Regions from separate parts of the Venatoribacter cucullus genome, predicted to be linked through region 1. Evidence: predicted binding sites of a transcription regulator. Region 1 holds the regulator's gene; the other holds the start of a gene.

Region 1 (3,414 bases):
CCGGCAAAACCACTACCATCGGTAAAATTGCGGCGCAGTTTGTGATGCGTCACGGTGCCGGTTCAGTGGCACTGGTAACACTGGATAACTATCGCGTGGCCGCCCATGATCAGCTGCGCAGTTTTTCCCGCATTCTGGGCGTGCCGCTGCACGTATTGCCGGTGCAGGGCGATCTGAACAAATTGCTCGATACCCTTAAAGATAAAAAGCTGGTGTTGGTCGACAGCGCCGGTTTATCCAGCCGCGATCAACACTTTGACGTGCAATTGGCTATGCTTAAGCAAGCTGGATCAAGGTTGAAGAAATTACTGGTGTTACCATTAACCAGTCAGGGTCGTTGCCTGCAGGAAAATTACGAATTGTTCAAACCCGCTGGCTTGTCTGGTTGTGTGTTTACCAAACTGGATGAATGTTTCAGCCTGGGAGCGGCCATGAGTGTCGCGGCGCTGACCCGTCTGCCGGTTACCCTGGTAACGGATGGCCCGCATATTCCGGATGATATTCACTACCCGGAGGCTGCCAAACTGGTAAGACTGGCCGAACAGATGGCTCGCATGGCCAGAACGCGCTGGCAGGCTGCCACCGCGATGACAGAACGCAGCCGCCCGGCGGCTAATACGGAGTATAAATAAGCATGGCAAGACATCCCGTACAGGTGATCGCCGTTACCGGTGGTAAGGGTGGGGTCGGTAAAAGCAACGTATCGGTCAATCTGGCCATCGGACTGGCCGAACTGGGCCGCCGGGTAGTGGTGCTGGATGCTGACCTCGGGCTTGCCAATATTGATATTCTGCTGGGGCTGAGTGCCAACAAAACCATTGAAAATGTGCTGCAGGGCGAGTGTGATCTGCGTGACATTATGGTGAAAGGCCCGGGCGGTATCCGTGTGGTGCCGGCGTCGTCCGGAACCCAGAAACTGACGCAACTGAACAGTCGTGAACACGCCGGTCTGATTCAGGCCTTCAGCGATATCGGCGACGATATGGACGTTTTGATTATCGACACCGCCGCCGGTATCTCCGAAGGTGTGATGAGCTTTGTGCATGCGGCGCAGGAAGTGTTGATGGTGGTGACGGATGAGCCGACGTCCATTACAGACGCCTACGCCCAGATCAAATTGCTGAACCGTGATTACGGCCTGTTCCGCTTCCGCATTGTGGCAAATATGGTAAGAACACCACAGGAAGGTACGGCGTTGTTCAATAAATTGACCAAAGTAACCGACCGTTTTCTGGAAGTCGCATTACAATATGCGGGTGCGATTCCGCAGGACGATGCGCTGAAACGTGCCGTACAGCGTCAGAAAGCGGTACTGGAAGCCTATCCGCGCTCCAAAGCGGCAATTGCCTTCCGGGCTCTGGCGAAAAAAGTAGACTCATGGCCGTTGCCTTCTACCCCCCGTGGGCATCTGGAATTTTTCGTGGACCGGTTAGTGCAGGAAGCTGGGGCATAACGAGTGTCAGTAGGAAGTTGCCTGGTGTATACCGACGTTCAGAAGCATGACTATGAAATGCTGGTGCGTGAACACGCCACGCTGGTGAAGCGCATTGCGCATCATCTGCTGGGGCGTTTACCCGACAGTGTTCAACTGGATGACCTGATTCAGGCCGGCATGATCGGCCTGATTGAAGCCGCGCGTAAATACGACGGCGGTAAAGGTGCCAGCTTTGAAACCTATGCCGGTATCCGTATCCGCGGTTCGATGCTGGATGAAATACGTCGTGGTGACTGGGCGCCGCGTTCGGTGCATCGTAATGCGCGCCGCATCAGCGCCGCCATCCGCCAGGTCGAAAACGAAAAAGGCCGTGACGCTGAAGATACTGAGGTGGCGGCGGTGCTGGGCATCAGCCAGGACGAATACCACAGTATTCTGCAAGACAGCGCCGGCTGCCGGCTGTTCAGCTTTGAAGAAGTGCTGGAAAAAAGCGAATCCGGTTTTGATGTGTTTGATGATGAAGGTTTACCCGGTCCACAGGATGGGGTGGAGCGTGAATCGTTTCAGCTGCAGCTGGCCGGTGCCATTAAAACCCTGCCGGAACGGGAACAGCTGGTGCTGGCCCTGTATTACGACGAAGAGCTTAACCTGAAAGAAATCGGGGCGGTGCTGGGGGTCAGTGAATCGCGGGTCAGCCAATTGCACAGTCAGGCGGCACACCGGTTACGCACCCGGTTATCCGGTTGGATGGGCTAACTTATTAATCTGACGGTATTTTTTTCGGTCAGAGTGCTGTGGTTTGTGGATAATGCATTAACTGCGTCTACACTCAACCGATGGGACGACTTGGAATATAAAGTCGATTATTGGAGGTCGTTTTGAACAAAAACATGAAGATTCTTATTGTTGATGACTTTTCAACAATGAGACGGATCGTCAAAAACCTGCTGCGTGACCTGGGCTTTACCAACACCCAGGAAGCGGATGACGGGACCACTGCGTTGCCGATGCTGCAAAACGGTGACTTTGATTTTCTGGTTACCGACTGGAACATGCCGGGCATGACCGGTCTGGATCTGCTGAAGCGGGTACGGGCGGATGAACGCCTGAAAAGCCTGCCGGTACTGATGGTAACAGCAGAAGCCAAACGTGATCAGATTGTGGCAGCAGCCCAGGCCGGTGTGAATGGCTATGTGGTTAAGCCTTTCACAGCGGCGGTGCTGAAAGAGAAAATCGACAAGATATTTGAACGCATCGAAGGTTAAAGAAAGGCGACCCTTAATGTCCGGATTCAATATGAACACCGACAACAGCGATGTCAGCAGAGAAATCCGCAACCTTGCTGAAAATATGCTTAAGGAGCTGGAGCGCGGTGATATTGGTCGGGCTGTCTCGCTGGTTAACGACCTCAACGATGTGCGGGATCGCACGCTTTACAACGAGATCGGCCGCCTGACCAGAGCGTTGCATGAAGCCATAAAAAATCTGAATGTCGATACTTCGGTGGGGGCCTCTTCAGAAATAGCCAATGCGACCGATAAACTGACATACGTGCTGGAAATGACCGATAAATCGGCCAACCGCACCATGGATCTGGTGGATGCGGCGATGCCGCTGGCCAGTGATATTCATGAGCGAGCCAGCCGGTTGAATGCCCAATGGCAACGCTTCCGGAAAAAAGAACTGACACCGGATGAATTCCGGGCCCTGAGTCGGGAAATGACCCAGTTCCTGCAGGACAGTGCCGGTCAGTCGCAACAATTGCAGGGGCAGCTTTCTGACATCGTGCTGGCACAGGATTTTCAGGATCTGACCGGCCAGGTTATTCATAAAGTGGCCGCTCTGGTACGCGATGTGGAGGCCCGGTTGGTTAATCTGGTGCTGATGGCTGGTAATGTCGACAAAATTACCGGGATCACCCACACCGATCTGGACAGCGACGTTGTGGCGCCGGCAGAGGGTAAAAATATCGCTGCGGA
Region 2 (3,414 bases), 1.0 Mb from region 1:
CTGGTACTCACGCTGCGCACCGGCTTCCAGCTGGCCGATGGCCTGCAGAATAACGTCCAGTTGTTCTTTGTTGTTGCCCAGTTCATCGCTTAACCACAGGCCAAAGGCTTCATGATCCATGGATAAGCGGGCCGTGGGGATCTGGCGTTCGTTGTAAAAAAAGCGGTAATCCATGGTATTGGCTCAGTCGTTGTCGTCGTCGCTGTCGGCTTCGGTATTGGCCAGCGGCCAGCCCCCCAGGGTCTGGTAGCGGTTTACGATGTAGCAGAACAGTTCGGCGGTTTTCCAGGTGTCGTAGGCCGCGCTGTGGGCGGCATGGTTGTCAAAATCCAGCCCGGCCAGCCGGCAGGCGCGGGCCAGCACGGTATGGCCTAACGCCAGTGCGGACAAGCTGGCCGTATCGAACGAGGAAAACGGGTGAAAGGGATCGCGCTTGATATCATTACGGGCAATCGCGGCGCGCAGGAAGCCGTGGTCGAAGTGTGAGTTATGGCCCACTAACACGGCGCGGTTGCAGCCATGCAGTTTTACTTCGCGGCGAATGGTCTGGAACATGCTGGTTAAGGCGTCGATTTCAAATTCGGCGTCGCGTTCCGGGTCAAACGGGTCAATACCGGTAAAATCCAGTGCTTCTTTTTGCAGGTTGGCACCGTCGAAGGGATGGATGTTGGCGCTCATGCTCTCGTGCGGGTGCAGCAGGCCTTGTTCATCCATACGCAGGGTTACCATGGCGATTTCCAGCAGCGCATCGGTATCGGCATTAAAACCGCCGGTTTCGACATCGACCACTACCGGTAAAAAGCCGCGGAAGCGACGTGCCATGGGGGTTTTTTCTGCAGAGTTGCTGTTTTGTGTTACCGACATCCGCTTAGTACTCCAGTTTCCAGCGCAGGGTTTCACCCGCACGCAGCGGCACGATAACGTCTTGCCCGAACGGCATTTCCGCCGGCACCTGCCAGGGTTGTTTCACCAGCGTGATCTCGTCGCTGTTGCGTGGCAGGCCGTAGAAATCCGGGCCGTGGAAGCTGGCAAAGCCTTCCAGTTGGTCCAGCGCGCCTAAGTCTTCAAAAATTTCGGCGTACAGTTCAATAGCACCGTAAGCGGTGTAGCAGCCGGCACAGCCACAGGCGTTTTCTTTGGCGCCTTTGGCATGCGGGGCACTGTCGGTACCAAGGAAGAATTTGGCATTACCGCTGACCACCACATCCTGCAGGGCTTGCTGGTGCAGGTTGCGTTTCAGAATCGGCAGGCAGTAGAAGTGCGGTTTAATACCGCCAACCAGCATGTGGTTACGGTTGTAGGCCAGATGCTGCACGGTAATGGTGGCGCCCACGTTCGGCCCCTGGCTTTTTACAAAATCGGCGGCGTCTTTGGTGGTGATGTGTTCAACCACCACTTTCAGGGTCGGGTGGCGGCTGACCAGCGGTGCCAGAATGGTGTCGAGGAACTCTTTTTCGCGGTCGAAAATATCCACATGGTTGTGGGTGACTTCGCCGTGTACCAGTAATGGCATGCCATGTTCAGCCAGGGCGGAGGCAATATGATCCAGCTTGCCCAGGTCGGTAACGCCAGAATGCGAGTTGGTGGTGGCACCGGCCGGGTAGAGTTTGACCGCTACAATATGGCCGGCGTCTTTGGCCTCGGCGATCATGTCCGGGGTGGTGTGGTCGGTTAAATACAGCACCATCAGCGGGTCAAAGTGAATGCCCTGCGGCACGCGCGATAAAATGCGGCTGCGGTATTCCAGCGCTTGTTCGGCATTCATGACCGGGGGTTGCAGGTTCGGCATGATGATGGCGCGTTTCATTACCCGGGCAGTGGCGGGCACGGTGTGTTGCAATAATGCGCCATCGCGCAGATGCAGGTGCCAGTCATCAGGGCGGGTGATGGTTATGCGTTCGGTCATAGCGGCAACCTTAAGCTGGAAGCTGTTGGTGTGGGTTACAAGACGGGTTTCGTTCAGAATGCCGCATTGTACCCAAAGCCCGGCCGTTGCGCTTTGTTTTAAGGGCAGTTTTTACCGCTCAATTTTTTCGTCCGGCCGCCGATAACCCGTCCATACCCTTACTGTTTGTGGTAACAGGAATTCTGATGCTTAGTAACCAAACTCTGTCCAAGTCTGTTGTCGAGGCGCTGCGGTTCTGTGCTGGCCGCTGTTTGTTAGCGCTGGCCATGACTGGGGCTGCCGTTGCTGAGGCGGATCTGCACTATGGCAGCTCGGCGGAAGATACCCGCTGGCAGGTGAGTGGCTCGATCTTTGAGTGCCGGTTTGAACAGCCCATTCCCGGCTATGGCCGGGCTGTGTTCTACCATGAGGCCGGCGAAGATGTGGAATTCCGCCTGGAAACCCTGCGTAATTTAATGGCCTATACGCCTGCGGAAGTGACTATTTTGCCGCCGCCGTGGCAGCCGTCGGCGAAATCGGAGCATCTTGGCCAGGTGAAGGTGGTGGATGCAACACCGAACTTAAGTTTGGATGCCCGCCGTACCAATCAGTTTTTACACGCACTGCTGGAAGGCAAGTGGCCGGCGATTTCCCATACCGCTTATTACGATAAGGGCCGGCAGGTGCGGGTGCATGTATCGGCCGTGGCCTTTAATGATTTTTACCCGGTATATCTGCAATGCGTCGACCAGCTGTTACCCATGAATTTTCGCCAGGTGAACCGCCTGAAAGTGCAGTTTGGCAGCGGTGAAGAGAAAATTGACGCTGAGGATATGGCCATTCTGGATCAGATTATTCATTACATTCAGAACGACCCCAGAGTGTTTGCGGTGTATCTGGATGGTCATGCCGATAGCATGGGGCGTCGTTATGATAACCGGCAAGTGTCCAAAGCGCGGGTAGAAGATGTGGAGCGCTATTTTATTACCAGGGGCATTAACCCGGATATGTTAACCACCCGTTTCCATGGCGACCGTTATCCGGTGGCCAATAACCGCACCGCCGCTGGCCGGGCAGAAAACCGCCGGGTAACCATAAGACTGGAGCAGCGGGATGATATGCCGGTGCCGGATAATCTGATTTTCAGGCCGTCGGCGGGGGGGTAGGGGTTGCGGCGTTAAGCGTTCAGCGCGCGTTGTCGCAAGACTCTGAGCGCGCCAAACCCTCAACACCAAACGCTTAACGATCAATCACTTCAGCAATTTACGACCATTGTTGGCCGCAATACGCATCCGCAGGGCGTTCAGCTTAATAAAGCCTTCCGCGTCTTTCTGATCGTAAGCACCACCGTCGTCTTCAAAGGTAGAGATACGGGTATCGAACAGGCTGTTGTCCGACTTACGGCCCACCACGATCACGTTACCTTTATACAGCTTCAGACGTACCACACCGTTTACCGGCGCCTGCGACTCGTCGATCATGGTCTGCAGCATGGCCCGTTCCGGGCTCCACCAGTAGCCGTTGTAAAC

Evidence for each region. The regulator FliA, encoded in region 1, starts transcription of late flagellar genes. The targets are predictions, from matches to a motif close to CTAAAGTTNNNNNNNNNNCNGCCGATA.
Region 2: the regulator FliA is predicted to act here: its motif matches at 2,024-2,050, upstream of GJQ55_RS04820 (flagellar protein MotY).

Annotation. Positions count from the first base shown of each region.
Region 1 covers NZ_CP046056.1:2,004,599-2,008,012, reverse strand. The annotation lists gene flhF (flagellar biosynthesis GTPase FlhF) at 1-632, shown strand, start outside; gene GJQ55_RS09565 (MinD/ParA family protein) at 635-1,453, shown strand; gene GJQ55_RS09560 (RNA polymerase sigma factor FliA) at 1,511-2,191, shown strand; gene cheY (chemotaxis response regulator CheY) at 2,326-2,700, shown strand; gene GJQ55_RS09550 (protein phosphatase CheZ) at 2,732-3,414, shown strand, end outside.
Region 2 covers NZ_CP046056.1:994,724-998,137, forward strand. The annotation lists gene GJQ55_RS04805 (YacL family protein) at 1-174, opposite strand, end outside; gene rnt (ribonuclease T) at 184-864, opposite strand; gene pyrC (dihydroorotase) at 869-1,906, opposite strand; gene GJQ55_RS04820 (flagellar protein MotY) at 2,092-3,051, shown strand; gene GJQ55_RS04825 (argininosuccinate synthase) at 3,136-3,414, opposite strand, start outside.